Regions from separate parts of the Marinobacterium sp. MBR-109 genome, predicted to be linked through region 2. Evidence: predicted binding sites of a transcription regulator. Region 2 holds the regulator's gene; each other region holds the start of a gene.
The links. The regulator sigma-54, encoded in region 2, starts transcription at its own class of promoters, with help from an activator protein. The targets are predictions, from matches to a motif close to TGGCACNNNNNTTGCTNT.
Positions count from the first base shown of each region.

Region 1: the regulator sigma-54 is predicted to act here: its motif matches at 1,777-1,794, upstream of ABIE60_RS06110 (circularly permuted type 2 ATP-grasp protein).
Region 3: the regulator sigma-54 is predicted to act here: its motif matches at 2,796-2,813, upstream of fliE (flagellar hook-basal body complex protein FliE).
Region 4: the regulator sigma-54 is predicted to act here: its motif matches at 1,514-1,531, upstream of flgF (flagellar basal-body rod protein FlgF).

Region 1 covers NZ_JBEPPZ010000003.1:248,964-252,859, reverse strand. The annotation lists gene ABIE60_RS06125 (anthranilate synthase component I family protein) at 1-198, shown strand, start outside; gene ABIE60_RS06120 (anthranilate synthase component II) at 195-857, shown strand; gene ABIE60_RS06115 (aldo/keto reductase) at 871-1,704, shown strand; gene ABIE60_RS06110 (circularly permuted type 2 ATP-grasp protein) at 1,947-3,401, shown strand; gene ABIE60_RS06105 (alpha-E domain-containing protein) at 3,405-3,896, shown strand, end outside.
Region 2 covers NZ_JBEPPZ010000007.1:122,229-126,124, forward strand. The annotation lists gene ABIE60_RS10750 (PTS sugar transporter subunit IIA) at 1-154, opposite strand, end outside; gene hpf (ribosome hibernation promoting factor) at 176-466, opposite strand; gene ABIE60_RS10760 (RNA polymerase factor sigma-54) at 518-2,023, opposite strand; gene lptB (LPS export ABC transporter ATP-binding protein) at 2,075-2,800, opposite strand; gene lptA (lipopolysaccharide transport periplasmic protein LptA) at 2,800-3,312, opposite strand; gene lptC (LPS export ABC transporter periplasmic protein LptC) at 3,302-3,865, opposite strand; gene ABIE60_RS10780 (KdsC family phosphatase) at 3,866-3,896, opposite strand, start outside.
Region 3 covers NZ_JBEPPZ010000012.1:17,166-21,061, reverse strand. The annotation lists gene fliG (flagellar motor switch protein FliG) at 1-589, opposite strand, end outside; gene fliF (flagellar basal-body MS-ring/collar protein FliF) at 579-2,258, opposite strand; gene fliE (flagellar hook-basal body complex protein FliE) at 2,289-2,654, opposite strand; gene ABIE60_RS13795 (3'-5' exonuclease) at 2,851-3,480, opposite strand; gene ABIE60_RS13790 (DUF294 nucleotidyltransferase-like domain-containing protein) at 3,486-3,896, opposite strand, start outside.
Region 4 covers NZ_JBEPPZ010000014.1:84,721-88,616, forward strand. The annotation lists gene ABIE60_RS15170 (flagellar hook-basal body complex protein) at 1-1,460, shown strand, start outside; gene flgF (flagellar basal-body rod protein FlgF) at 1,580-2,323, shown strand; gene flgG (flagellar basal-body rod protein FlgG) at 2,342-3,127, shown strand; gene flgH (flagellar basal body L-ring protein FlgH) at 3,153-3,830, shown strand; gene ABIE60_RS15190 (flagellar basal body P-ring protein FlgI) at 3,851-3,896, shown strand, end outside.

The sequences.
Region 1 (3,896 bases), on a different contig from region 2:
CACTTCTCGTTCAACGGGGACTGCACCTTCGCCATCCCGATCCGCACCGTATTCGCCAACGGCGAAAACGCCTACGTGCAGACCTGCGGCGGCAACGTCTACGACTCCAACCCGGAAGACGAATACGAAGAGATCCGGCGCAAGTTTGCCGGCACCAAGAAGGTTCTGGACCAGTTTATCGCGGAGGGTCAGGCATGAAGGTCTATATCATCGATAACTATGACTCCTTCACCTACAACCTCTACCAGTACATCGGCGAGATTCTGAGCACCGAACAACATAAGGGCCGTCTGGACAGCTTCGACATTGTGGTCAAACGCAACGATGAGGTGACACTGGCCGATCTGCGTGCGGCCGCGCCGGACCGCATCATCATCTCGCCGGGGCCGGGCTCACCGGAAGACCCGGCCTACTTTGGCGTCTGTGCCGAGGTAATCCGTGAGCTGGGGCCGCAGATTCCGTTGCTGGGCGTGTGCCTCGGCATGCAGGGCATCGTGCATGTGTTCGGCGGCAAGGTGATCAAGGCGCCGCTGCCGATGCACGGCAAGATCAGCCCGATCAGCCACACCGCGGAAGGCGTGTTCGCCAACACGCCGGACATGCTTGAGATCATGCGCTATCACTCGCTGATGGCGGAGCCGGAAAGCCTGCCGGAGTGTCTGGACGTAACCGCCGTGGTCGGCAACCTGCCTGTCGACAGCTTTACCGATCATGCTCGCATCCATCAGGGCGGCGACTTCGAGATCATGGGCGTGAAGCACAAACAGCACCCGATCCACGGCATTCAGTTCCACCCGGAATCCTTCGCCACCGAAGGCGGCAAGGAGCTGATCGCCAACTTCCTGTTTCAGGCCTGAGAGAAAATAAACGATGAGCGTACAGCCTGCCCCGACCCTGACACTGGCCAACGGTGTCGAGATGCCCCAACTGGGCCTCGGCACCTGGCCAATGAATGATGCCGAAGCTGCCAGTGCCGTCACCACTGCACTGGAGCTGGGCTACCGCCTGATCGATACTGCCGAGAACTACCAGAATGAGTGCGGCGTTGGTCTGGGCATTCGCAACGCCTCTGTGCCGCGTGATCAGGTATTCGTAACCACCAAATTCAACCGCGAGTGGCACGGTTTTGACGGCGCCAAAGCCGCCTGCGAAGCGAGTCTGAAGCGGCTGGAACTGGACTATATCGACCTGCTGCTGATCCACTGGCCCAACCCGGAGCAGGACCGTTTCGTGGAAGCCTATCTGGGACTGATAAATCTGCTGGACCGGGGACTGGTACGTGCCATCGGCACCTCCAACTTCAAGCCGGCTCACCTGCAGCGACTGCTTGATCTGGGTCTGACCCCACACCTGAACCAGATTCAGCTTGATCCCTATCACCGTCGTGATGACCTGATCGCGCTGCACAACAACCAGGGTATCGTGACCGAATGCTGGCGCCCGCTGGGCTGTGGCAACGCCATGCTGGCCGACCCTGTGATTAAAGCCATTGCCGAGCGGCACCAGCGCACCCCGGCTCAGATCGTGTTGCGCTGGGCGGTACAGCAAGGCTTTGCCACTGCTCCCAAGTCAGCCAATCCGCAGCGTATGGCGGAAAACCTGAACGTGTTCGATTTCAGCCTCAATACCGAAGAGATCGCCGCTCTGGATCAGCTTGGCCGGGACGACCCGGATATGCTGGATGCGGATCAGTTCGGTCACTAACCCCCGCTCACACCGCCTCCGGCCCAGGAGGCGGTACCTCTTCTCACGACCTTCGTATCAGCCTTTCGCTTTTGGCCTGTTAATTGCTGCATGCCCAAGAGGCAACGGCTAACAGATCGACAGCTGCACTTTTACAGGGCATCGCTGACGCTCCATGCCGATAGAGCACCAAAGGTGCACATACCGCGCGCACGCCGGCACCATCAAAGTGCGCCGCTACCGCATGATAGGCAGGTCAGGCTATGACGATGGATTGGAAATCGTATGACCCGAATGGGTTTTTTGATGAACTGGTATGCCGCGACGGCAGTATTCGAACCCCTGCACGGCAGCTGATCCACTATCTTGAGTCTCTTCCTCCTGGAGAGATCGAATCCCGGCGTCAGATGGCTGAAGCCACCATTCAGGAGATGGGGGTCAGCTTTACGGTTTACACCGAGGAAGGGAATATCGACCGTGCCTGGCCTTTCGATATCGTGCCGCGCACCATCTCGGCGAAGCAGTGGCGTACCACCGCTGCCGGGCTGGAGCAGCGCCTTAAAGCACTGAACCTGTTTATCCACGATCTGTACCATGAGCAGCAGGTGCTCAAGGACGGTATCATCCCGGCCGAGATCATCACTGAATCAAAAAACTTCCGCCCCGAATGTATCGGGGTAACACCCCCGCTTGGGGTGTGGGCGCATATCTGCGGTACCGATCTGGTGCGTGACGGTGACGGCGAGTTCTATGTGCTGGAAGACAACCTGCGCGTTCCGTCCGGTGTCTCCTACATGCTGGAAAACCGTGCCATCACCAAGCGCGTCTTGCCCGAGCTGTTCGAGAAGGACGATATCCTGCCCGTTGACGGTTACTGCGCGAGCCTGTTCGACATGCTTGCATCCCTGTCCCCGCGCGATATCCGCAAGCCTGTCATCGTGGTACTGACGCCCGGCATATTCAACTCGGCCTACTTCGAGCACGCCTTTCTGGCCCAGCAGATGGGGGTCGAGCTGGTGGAAGGCTCCGATCTCATGGTGGACGATGATGACTGTGTCTACATGAAAACCATCAGTGGCCCGGAGCGAGTGGATGTCATCTACCGACGCATCGACGATCTGTTCCTGGACCCGGATGTGTTCGTAAAGGATTCGGTACTGGGCGTACCCGGCCTGATGCGCGCCTGGCAGAAAGGCAAGGTCGCACTGGCCAATGCACCAGGCGCCGGTGTGGCTGATGACAAGGTGGTGTATGCCTACGTGCCCGAAATCATCCGTTACTACCTGAACGAAGAGCCGATTCTCAAGAATGTCGAAACCTTTCTCTGCGATGACCCGGAACAGCGCGAGTATGTGCTCGCCAATCTGGACAAGCTGGTGGTCAAGCCGGCCAACGAGTCCGGCGGCTACGGTATGCTGGTCGGCCCACACTCCACCAAAAAAGAGCAGGCACAGTTCGCCAGGCTGATTCAAGACAACCCGCGCAACTATATCGCTCAGCCAACGCTGGCACTGTCAACTGCACCAACACTGGTTGAAAACGGTAACCTGGAGCCGCGCCACCTCGATCTGCGCCCCTTCATCCTGCAAGGGCGCGACACCTATGTCACCACCGGCGGCCTGACCCGTGTCGCAATGAAAAAGGGCTCACTGGTAGTGAACTCCTCCCAGGGTGGAGGAAGCAAGGACACCTGGATTGTCGATGGTGGGGAGGAATAAGCCATGCTGTCAAAAGTTGCCGAACGTCTTTACTGGGCCGCCCGTTATCTGGAACGTGTTGAAAACACGGCTCGTCTGGTCAGTGTGTACGACAAGCTGCTGTTCGACCTGCCGCGTGAGGTCAATATCAGCTGGTACTCACTGGTAGAACTCAACAGCGCCAGCGATCTGTTCAGTGAACGCTATCGCATTCGTGACGAACACAATGTGGTCAAGTTCATCCTGGCCGACGACACCAACCCGGGCTCCATGCTGTCCGCGCTGCGTATGCTGCGCGAGAACATCCGCACCAGCCGCGACGTGCTGCCGGTAGAAAGCTGGGAACAGATCAACGAACTCTATCTGTATGCCCAGAACAACATCCGCCTGGGCATCAACCGCAGCAAACGTTACGAATTTCTCGATCAGATTGTAAGCCGCTGCCAGATGCTGTTCGGCATGCTCGCCGGCACCATGAGTCATGATGCTCCCTGGCAGTTCGTCAAGCTGGGGCGT
Region 2 (3,896 bases):
CACGGTTGATCAGGCCGCTGAAGATATCTTCAGCGGCCAGGCCGTCCAGCTGCTCGGCGATAGTCTGGCTGGCGAGCTCAAGGGCTCGCTTTTTGCTGACCACATCGACGTGGCAGAGTGTACGGGATGAGGTCAGCAGTTCTGATAGTTGCATGTCGTGACGTGCTGCTACCGGTTATTTATGGGATTTGAGTTTTTCTTTGTGCTTGATGATCTGGCGGTCAAGCTTATCCACCATGCCATCAATTGCAGCGTACATGTCTTCATGTTCATGGGCTGCAAACACTTCGCCGCCTGCCAGGTGGATATCGGCTTCGGCTTTCTGGCGCAGCTTCTCAACACTGAGTGTGACCTGTGCATTGGTGATGTTATCGAAGTGGCGTTCCAGTCGGTCGAACTTGGTACGTACATATTCGTTCAGGGCGTCAGTCAGTTCGACGTGATGACCAGTGATGTTGATCTGCATAGGTTTTCTCCTCGTCATAAAGCACGTTCTTCCGGCGTGCCTGTAGTCTCATTAAACCAGACGCTTGCGCTCATTAGAAGGCGGAATGTTCATCGCTTCACGATATTTTGCCACTGTGCGCCTGGCTACGTTGAATCCCTGCTCTTTCAGCAGGTCGGCTATCTTGTTGTCGCTGAGTGGTTTGGCGGTACTTTCCGCGCTGATCAGTTTCTTGATCAGGGCACGAATGGCGGTGGAGGAGGCGGCGCCTCCGTCCGAAGTACTGACGTGGCTGGAGAAAAAATACTTCAGCTCGAAGATGCCTCGGGGGGTGTGCATGTATTTCTGGGTGGTAACCCTTGAGATGGTCGATTCATGCATCTCTACGGCTTCAGCGATGTCATGCAGCACCATCGGTTTCATGCCCTCTTCGCCCTCTTCGAAAAAGTCGATCTGGCGGGCCACGATCTCGGTGGCGACCTTGAGCAGGGTTTCGTTGCGACTCAACAGGCTCTTGAGGAACCAGCGCGCTTCCTGCAGGTGGTTCTTCAGATAGGTGTTGTCGGCACTGTTGTCGGCTCGCCTGATAAGATCAGCATAGTCGGTATTGATGCGAAGTCTGGGCGAGGCGTCCGAATTCAGGCTGACACTCCACTGCCCCTGTACCTTGCGCACAACAACATCGGGAATCACATACTCCGACTGTTCGCTGCTGATACTGGTGCCCGGCTTGGGGTTGAGTGACTGGATCAGGCTGATGATCTGCTGCAGGGCCTCTTCCTTCAGGCGCATGCGCCGCATCAGTGTGCGGTAGTCGTGGCTGCCAAGCAGACCCAGATGGTCGCGCACCAGGCGCAGGGCCTCTTTCAGCATAGGGGTGTTTTCAGGCAGCTGGCGCAGCTGTACCTGCAGGCATTCGCTCAAGTCGCGTGCGCAGACACCGGGCGGGTCAAACTGCTGCACGCGGTGCAATACGGCTTCAATCTCTTCCGGCTCGGCATCGGCGAACAGTTGGGGTTCGCTCTGACGGAAGTGTTCCAGCACTTCATTCACGTCAGTGCGCAGGTAGCCATCCGGATCGACCGCATCGATCAGGGCCATGGCAACCATGCGATCGGGGTCACTCATGGGTGTCAGGTTGAGCTGCCACAGCAGATGGTCCTGCAGGCTGTCCTCGGCCGAATCGTTATCACCGGGCTCCCAGTCGTCGTCGCGGGCGGGGCCGGGCGTGCTCTGGTGCTGGAAGGTATCATCCCAGTTGCTGTCGGTGGCCAGTTCACTCGGAATTTCATCATTCCAGCGTTCTTCCAGTGCACTTTCGTCCCAGTTATCGTCGTCGGCAGTATCGCTCGAACGGCTATCATCGGAGGCATCGTGGCGGTCATCGCGGCTTTCTGCCCGTGCCTCCTCCACGTTGTCCTGCTCATCCTCGACTTCCAGCAGGGGATTGTTCTCCAGTGCTTCCTGGATCTCCTGCTGCAGGTCCAGCGTTGACAGCTGCAGCAGGCGTATTGCCTGTTGCAGCTGTGGTGTCATTGTCAGATGCTGGCCGATCTTGAGTTGTAACGATTGCTTCATATCAGAGCTGCCAGGTGGACGGAGTGGATGTGCATGGTTGACGGTTCTGGATCAAAGGGAAAACTGCTCGCCCAGGTAGGCGCGGCGGACCTGTTCGTTCGCCAGAATTTCGGCGGGTGTGCCCTGTGCGAGTATCCCTCCTTCACTTACGATATACGCTCGCTCGCAGATGTCGAGGGTCTCGCGCACGTTGTGATCCGTGATCAGGATGCCGATGCCTCGAGACTGCAGGTGGCGAATGGTCTGCTTGATGTCACTGACCGAGATCGGGTCGACGCCGGCAAAGGGCTCGTCCAGAAGAATAAAGTCAGGCTCGGTTGCCAGCGCGCGTGCGATCTCGACACGTCGGCGTTCACCGCCAGACAGGGCCATGCCCAGACTGTCGCGCAGGTGAGTGATGTGAAACTCTTCCAACAACTGCTCCAGCAGTGTTTTGCGATCCGAGATGCCGAGTTCCTTGCGGGTTTCCAGAATGGCCATCAGGTTGTCGTGCACGCTCAGTTTGCGAAATACCGAGGCCTCCTGGGGCAGATAGCCTATGCCGCGGCGTGCCCGCTCATGCATGGGCAGGCGGGTAACATCATCCTGATGCAGGCGGATCTGCCCCTTGTCGGCGTGGATAAGTCCAACAATCATGTAAAAGCAGGTGGTCTTGCCGGCACCGTTGGGTCCGAGCAGCCCGACGATCTGACCGGTTTCCATCTGCAGGGATACATCCTGTACCACCTGACGCCCCTTGTAGCTTTTGGCAAGATGCAGGGCTTCCAGTGTGGCCATCAGTTGGCCTCCGCAGGCTTGGGCTGAATCACCATCTTGACCCGCTCGCCGCCCTTGCGGTCACTGCCGAAGGCGTTCACCAGTGCGCGCTCCATGTTGTAGACGATCCGCTCACCGGTGAAGGTGTCCTTGGCCTGATCGACGCGCGCATTTTCGGTGATGGTGATCTCCTGCTGCTTGACGCGATAGTCCATTTTGTCGCCGTAGGCCTTGGTCAGGGGCTGTTCGGCAGACGGCTGTTGTTGAAACTCGGCCGGTTTGCCGGTGGAGATGATACGGTCAATGCTGCCGTCTGCCGCGCGGTGCAGTTCAACGCGTTCACCCCGAATCTCCATACTGCCTTGAATGATCTCTACATCACCAGTGTAAACAGTGATGCCGGTACGCTCGTTCATGCTGGCGCGGTCAGCCGAAACGTTAATCGGCTGATTGCGGTCCTCGGGCAGTGCCTGCACGCTGGTTGAAAGGGTCAGCAGCAGGGCGGTCAGCAGCACGGGGCGGTTAATTCGCATGGTATGTACCTTTTACTTCGGACAGCAGCTCAACCCGCTGTTCGTCAAAAAAGACCTCCATTCCGCGGCCTTCCGTATGGTCCTGGCCGCGTATCACCCTGACCGGCAGGTCCGTGTGGGCATAGTCGCGTGGAGGGTAGAGTGTCAGTCGCTCGGTCAGCATCTCGCTGGCACTGCCTGAGGGCGGATTATCATGAAGCTGCACATCCCCTGCAAGTACTATGCGCTCCTGTGAGTCAGGCATGCGGCCTTCCTGTGCCAGAATGCGGAGCTCGCCGCCCTGTTCGCGGGGTATCAGGGTGATCGGCTTATCGAACAGCATCTCGGCCGGTTCCGGATAGTGGCGCATCAGGGGGGAGTTCAGCTCCTGAGCCATTTCGCCACTCGGATTCCAGCGCGTAATCCGCGCTTCACGGACAAAAAAGTCGATCCGAGCCGCACTGTTGTCCAGTATCGGCTCGTCGCTCAGCCGGGTGGAGGCAAATCCCCACCAGAGCAACGGCACAAGCAGCAGGATCAGGGCGATGGCGAGTCTCAGTCGGCTTTGCAGCATTCAGCGGTACTCGTCGTAGATGGCGCTGAGT
Region 3 (3,896 bases), on a different contig from region 2:
CCAGTGTGCGCGACTGGCTGGCCTTGCTGCCGGCGAACTGAGTTTCGAACATATCATTCAGTTCCTGCAGTGCCTGAGGCTGAATGCGGTCCAGCGCTGCAATGCGCATGAGAATATCCAGCCGTACCTTTTCATCGAAGTAGGTCAGCACAACCGCCGCCTGATCCGGATCAAGGTAGGCGATCACAACCGCCTGAATCTGGGGGTGCTCATAGCGCAGCACTTCAGCAACCTGACGCGGATCCATCCAGCGCAGGGTATCGAGTCCCGAGGTATTGGTACTGAACAGGATACGGTCGATCAGTGTCTTGGCTTTCTCTTCGCCCAGGGCCTGATTCAGCATGGCACGGATATAGCGGTCGTTATTGATGCCGATGCCGGTCTGGTCACTGACAACGTGCATGAAATCGGCGACGACCGACTCGACGCGCGACTGCGGCACATTATCCAGCTGCGTCATCGCCTCGCCGATACGCTGCACCTCCTTGGGGCCAAGGTGCTTCAGAATCTCGGCAGCATCGGACTCGCCCAGGCTGATCAGTAGAATCGCCGCCTTCTGAATATCCGTGAGATCACTGTCATCGCTCATGATCGATCACCCACTGCCGAACTGCCTGCGCCACTTTTTCCGGATCCTCGGCGACCATGCTTCTGATCGCATTGAGCTGATAGTCAAAACTTTCATTGGGCGTCGGCATGACACCACGATCGGAACCACCGAGTGTCACCTTGTCATCCGCCACCCCGGCGCCGTCCAGCCCTTCAAGATCTGCCGATATCTCACCGGCAGGCCCCAGTGTTGCCACCTCACGCCCCTTACCGGCATCCGCCAGACTGCGCAGAATCGGGCGCAATACACCCATAATCAGCAACAGTACAAACAGCCCCGCCATCAGCTGTTTCATCAGATCCCAGAACCAGTCCTCCTGCCAGAAGGAAGACTCTTCCACTTCAAACTGCTCAGGGGGCACGAAGGGTGAGTTGACCACGGTGACGCTGTCGCCGCGCAGGGCCGAGAAGCCCACAGCGTTACGTACCAGCACCTGCAGCCGCTCAAGCTCGCTTTCGGTCCAGGGCGTGCGTACGGCCTCACCGGATTCAGGGTTGATGGTCTGAAGATCATCCACAACCACCGCAACACTCAGGCGCTTCACCACACCGGTCTGATGCCGGGTATAGCTCAGGGTACGGTCAAGCTCATAGTTGCGCACGGCCTGCTCACGACTGGAGCCTGAACGTGCAGCGCCACCCCGCGCGGCAACATCACCTGTCATCTCTTCAGGAACCGAGTTGGGTCCGGGCGGCTGATTGGACAAGGCACCCGGGACCCCTTGGGCAAGGTCACCGCTTGCGCGGTTTTCTTCCAGTGTCTGCTCACTGCGCAGCGCCGGCAGATCCGGGTTGTACATTTCATCGGCCTGCTCGACCTCGGTAAAGTCAATATCGGTCGATACCTCGGCCCGGAAGTTGCCCAGCCCAACCACCGGCTGCAGGATGCTGTTGACACGGTTGAGCAGGGTTTCTTCAATGCTGCGGGTATACTCAAGCTGCTTGGCCGCCAGCACCACATCCTTGTCCTGACTGCGGGTATTGAGCAGGCGCCCTTTCTGGTCTACGACTGTGACATCATCCACCGCCAGCTCAGGAATACTGGACGCCACCAGATTGGCGATGGCCGCCACCTGATCCCGCTCCAGAGTGCGCCCGGAAAACATTTCAATGAACACGGAAGCACGCGGCTTGCGCTGATCGCGGACAAACACGGATTCTTTCGGCAGAGCAAGGTGAACTCGGGCAGAACGTACCGCAAGCAGGCTGCTGATGGTGCGCGCCAGCTCGCCTTCAAGGCCGCGACGGAAGCGAGCATTTTCCATGAACTGACTGGTCCCCAGCCCCTGTTCCTGCTCCAGCAGCTCGAAGCCAACCGTCTTGTCAGCGGTAAAGCCTTCGGCGGCCAGCTTCAGCCTCGCCTGATGCACATGCTCCTGCGGCACCAGAATTGCGCGACCATCGGCATCAAACTTGTACGGCATGTTATACAGCCGCAGTTGTTCGATCACCTCATTGGCATCGGAAAAGTTGAGATTGGAAAACAGCACACGATAATCCGGCTTCTGTGACCAGAGCACAACGGCAAAGCCAATGGCGATGCTGGCAGCCAGCCCCACCATCAGGCCCAGCTGACGCAGGATGCCCAGGCTGTTAAAGCCGGTCATCAAACTGCCCTTGCTGTTAAATTGTGCCGGTGTGTTATCCATTCAGCCCTGACCGTGTAAAACCTGAAAACATTAAATCGGCATCTTCATGACATCTTCATACGCCGTTACCAGACGGTTACGCACCTGGGTCATGGCCTGAAACGAAACCGATGCCTTTTGCGCCTGAATCATGACCTGCGGCAGATCCACACTGGGATCACCCCGTTCATAAGCGTCACGCAGTCGTGATGCATCCGACTGGTGTTCATTGACCTTATCCACAGCCCCTTTGAGCAGCGTCGCAAAACTGTTGCTTTCGGTCTTGCTGATCCCCGGCGCACCAATACCTTCGGCTCTGAGGTCCTGCATCTCGACCGGACGCGGCCCTTGCTGTACCTCTGACTTGATCGCGCGCATCTGTGACAGAAGGCTGTTGATATCAGCACGTTCAATCATGCAGAGCTTCCTCCCGGACGGCAATATTTTGACATTATAGAGACTAACCCTCCCGCTTCAAGCCGCAATCATGTCGGAGTTGACAATATCCTGACGCCAATTGGGCCTGACAAGGGTCAAGCTGTTACTGCTCAACGCTATAATGCAAAAAGCGGGCCATATAGCCCGCCAGGAAGATTGACGCTGGTATAACCGCCTAGTATCGGCCGTCAGGCGACTCACCGTAGCGCAGGCGCACATACATCAGCGCTACCGTGATGGCGTCCCCCAGCGCCGTGTGCCGCTCAATGATGGGGATATCCAGCTTGCCGGCTATGGTGTCAAAGCGCAGGTCGATATTACCACCCACGTGCTTCCACTTGATGATGTCGTGATAGACATGGGAAAGTTCGATAGCCTTGTTGGGCAGGCCGAAACCGTACTTGGGGCGAATGAACTTGTCCAGCATGCGAATATCAAAATTGACGTAGTAACCGAGAATGGGGCGGTTACCGACAAACTCCAGCACCTTTTCCAGCGCTTCGTCCAGCTCTATGCCATCAGCCAGATCGCTGGCTCTGATCTTGTGGATCTTGATTGAATCGCCACTGAGACTGGCCGGCGGCTTCAGTTTCAGGTCGAGCCGCTCACTGGTAATGACCTTGCGCCCCTTGATGCGTACAGCCCCGATGGACAGTATTTCAGCCTTTTTCACATCAAGACTGGTGGTTTCACAGTCCAGTGACACAACCTCATCACCCTTGCAAGCCTCGAACAGATGCGCCCAGGGCCCCTCCCGGTGCTCACGCTTCTCTTTCAAACGCCGTATTGAGCGCGGAATGATCATCTATATCAGCCTCCCAGGTGGTAACGCATTGTCAGGTGCTTTTTAAACCCCTTCACCACATGCAATGCGTCACGCAGCAGTTCCCGCTCGAGCTTGTTCAGCTGTTGCAGGTCGATCATGTTCGGGGTTGGGTCAGTGCCGTCCGGGCTTTCTTCAGCACGATGAATCTGCTGCCGCAGGCGCAGCTGAATAAACAATGCCAATGCTTCAGACAGGTCACGGCCATGCTGCTCCTGCATCTGCCCACTCTCCATCAGCGCCTCAATACGCTGGAAGGTATTGGTCTTGAGGATCCGCTGCTCCAACGCGATGGTGCGGATACCGTGCACAATGGGGAAGATCCCGCCCTTCTTGATATCCAGCTGCCCCTTGTCCTTGAGGTTGCCAAAGAAGGTCAGTGGTGTATCAAACTCGAT
Region 4 (3,896 bases), on a different contig from region 2:
ATGCCGCCACCGCCTGGGATCCGGCAGCAAACGCCGGTGCCGGTGGTCTTGATTTTACGAGTGCAGCCCTCTCTGGCTTTAACCTTAATGTGGCCAGCAGCTTGGGCGCGGGCGCTGAAGATCCCAACACGCTTTATTTTGATGATGCGGGTACCGCACCGTATGCGCTGACAGCTGAATCCATAGAGAAACTGTCGGGTGTGCCGTCAAACGTAGATGGTGACCCCCGCATTGATGCAAATACAGTGAGACTTGGTGCAACGGGTGATCTGTCTTTCGAGGTAAAGGCGGAATATGTGGCGTATGGCGATTTTGTTGTTACCAAAGCGGATGGCACTGAGGCGGTTGGGAGTATTACCGAGCGCAGTGCCAGTGAGGTTCAGGCTCTGACTTTGGACTCCGCTGGCGTTTTTGATGCTGCGGGTGCGCTGACGCAGGATGTCACAGTCACGATTGCCGGAGTTGAAATTACCGTTAAACGACCGACTGCTGCCGGGGAAATTAAGACTCTGGACCAGGTAGGTCAGGAAATAGCCAGTAAAGAACAGCAGATTCTGGATAAAAACCCTGATATTGAATCAGTTCAATATGATGATGGAACAGATCAGCTCAGGATTACATGGAAGCCTGAAGCTGGTGATGTTGGTCGCCTGGGGGTATCCGGTGCTGATGCAAATAATCTGTTCACGACCACCGTTTTGAGTGGCCAAACGGTTCCTGACGTTTCAGTACTTGAAGTGGGTGACAACAGCTTCATCGGTGCCTATCGCTCGTATGCCTTCTTGAATGACAGGGATCAGCTGAATCTTGGAAAGGAACTTGATCCTGGTGAGACCAGTCCGGATAACCAGCCTACGGAAGTAGGTCCGGTCATGATTAACTTCAATTCGATCACGGGTGTGCTTGAAAAGGTTAATGGTCAGGAAGTTGCCTCGACTGGTCGTGCACCCACGCTTACCATTCTGGGAGCTGATCCTGCTAACCCGCTGGATCAAATTCTGGACTCTGATGTAGACCAGTTGGCGGGCCTGCAGTTGGATATCTCAGGCTCCAGTCAGTTTGCTTCTGAGTCGATCGTTAAGCGTCAGCAGCAGGATGGCTATACCAAAGGTGACCTGATCGGGGTTAGTTTTGCCGAGACCGGTGAAATGGTCGCTAGCTACAGTAACGGTCAGCGTGCCAACCTTGGACTGGTCTCTGTTGCGACTTTTGAAAACCAGGACGGTCTGCAGCCCAGTGGTAACACAGAGTGGATAGCGACCCTCTCTTCAGGTAATGCCATTGTTAACCCGCCAGGCACTGGCCTGAATGGCACTCTGCGTTCGGCTGCATTGGAGCAGTCCAACGTGGACTTGTCAGAAGAGCTGGTGAAGCTGATCGAAGGTCAGCGTAACTTCCAGGCCAACTCCAAGACACTGGAAACGCTGAATACGGTGACTCAGGCGATTCTGCAGATCTGACCAGCTGCATCACGTATCCTCAAGCCGGGCTATCTGCCCGGCTTTCTCGTTTATGGCACATAGTTTGCTTAATACAAGGTAAAGCCAGTTTGAACGGCAAGGTTTTACCGGAGTAAACGATGGATAAAGTGCTGTATGTCGCCATGACCGGCGCGCGTGAGAACATGTACGCGCAGCAGGCGCACGCCAACAACCTGGCCAATGCCACCACCACCGGCTTCAAGAGTGATTTCGAGCAAGCCCGCGCCATGCGGGTGCTGGGAGAAGGCTTCGAGTCTCGTGTTTACTCAATGAGTGAGCGCCCCGGTACCGATATGGACAGCGGAACCTTGATGCAAACGGGTCGCGATCTTGATGTGGCTGTGGAAGGTGATGGCTGGATCGCGATTCAGGGGCCAGACGGCAACGAAGTGTACACCCGTAACGGCTCCCTGCAGATCAATGCCGCCAACCAATTGGTGACGGGCAGTGGTTTGCCGGTGATCGGTGCCGGTGGAATCCCCATCGTCATTCCGCCGGCTGAAAGCATTACGATCGGCAATGATGGCACCATTACTATCCGTCCGCTGGGTGAAAACGCGGTCGAAATTGCACTGGTCGATCAGATAAAGCTGGTACAGCCGGAAAATGATCAACTGTTCAAGGGGCGTGATGGCTTCATGCACACCGATAACGATGTGCCATTGCCCCAGGCGCTAAACGCCCAGCTTCGTGCGGGCTATCTCGAAGCCAGTAATGTAAATGCTATCTCAGAACTGACGGCTATGATCGGCCTGCAGCGCCAGTTCGAGATGCAGGTCAAAATGATGAAGACAGCAGAAGAGATGTCCACCTCTGCGTCTGAAATTCTTTCATTGAGCTGATATTAAGGAGTCTGCCCCATGCACGGTGCTTTGCATGTCGCTAAAACCGGTCTGAGTGCACAGGATACTCAGCTCAAGGTGATTTCCAACAACCTGGCCAACGTCAGTACCGTTGGCTTCAAGAAAGATCGGCTGGAATTTGAGGATCTGCTGTATCAAATCCGCCGCCAGCCCGGTGCGGCCACCGGTGAAGATTCAATGTTGCCTTCTGGTCTGCAGCTGGGCAGTGGTGTGCGTACCGTCAGCACCCAGAAGCTGTTTCACACCGGCGATATGCAGATCACGGATCAGACTTTTGATGTGGCAATCAATGGCCGCGGGTTTTTGCAGGTCGCCATGCCCAATGGCGATATTGGCTATACTCGCAACGGAGAACTTCACCTCGATGGTGAAAACCGGCTGGTTACGTCTGAAGGCTATCTAATTGAGCCCGCCATTACCTTGCCAGAGCAGGTGACCAATTTCTCGGTGGGGAATGATGGCACCGTGAATGTGACCGTGGCGGGTGATCCTAATCCCGTGGAACTCGGTCAGCTGGAACTGGCTGACTTTGTGAACCCTCAGGGCTTGCAAGCAATCGGTCAAAACCTGTTCCTTGAAACGGCTGCCAGCGGCGCCCCGATTGTAGGTGTTGCCGGAGAAGAAGGGCGTGGCATTATCAAGCAAGGCATGCTGGAAGGCTCCAATGTGAATGCAGTGGAAGAGCTGGTGGATATGATCACGACCCAGCGTGCCTACGAGATGAACTCCAAGGTGATCTCGACCGCCGATGAAATGCTGTCTTACGTCAGCCAGCAGCTCTGATAACCGGTTAAATTGAGGAATGAAGATGTCTAACCTGTTGCGACTGTTGCCACTGGCAGGCCTGATCCTGCTGACCGGTTGTGTCAACAAGGCCCCGAAGCCTGACAATCCCTATTACGCCCCGATCCAGCCGGCGCAGATGGAGCAGCCAAAGCCTGTGAACGGTTCCATCTATCAGGCGGGCGCGGGCATGGATCTGTACGGTGATGGTCGTGCGCGTCGTGTGGGTGACATCATTACGGTAGTATTGACAGAACGTACCCAGTCTTCGAAAAGCTCATCAACCGAAACCGACAAGAGTACCAATATTGGTATCAGTGCACCCAATGTGTTGGGTCAGGATTTGGCTGTGCTGGGTAATCCGCTCAGTGCCACCATGAACAGCAACAGCGGCTTTGAAGGTGAGGGTAGCTCTGATATGAGCAACAGCCTGAATGGAAATATTACCGTTACCGTGCATCAAGTGCTCCCCAATGGAGCCATGCTGGTCCGCGGTGAAAAGTGGCTGACGCTGAATCAGGGCGATGAATATATCCGTGTAAGCGGTCTGGTACGGCCCCAGGATATCGGCCCGGACAACAGCATCGAGTCTACACGCCTTGCTGATGCACGCATTACATACAGCGGTACCGGTGCCACCCACGACGCTAATGTCATGGGCTGGCTGGCACGTTTCTTTATCAGCCCACTGTGGCCGTTTTAAGTGCTTCTGAGGAGAACGCCATGAATAAAATGCTTCGACTTGGATTGCTGCTGACCCTGATCCCGG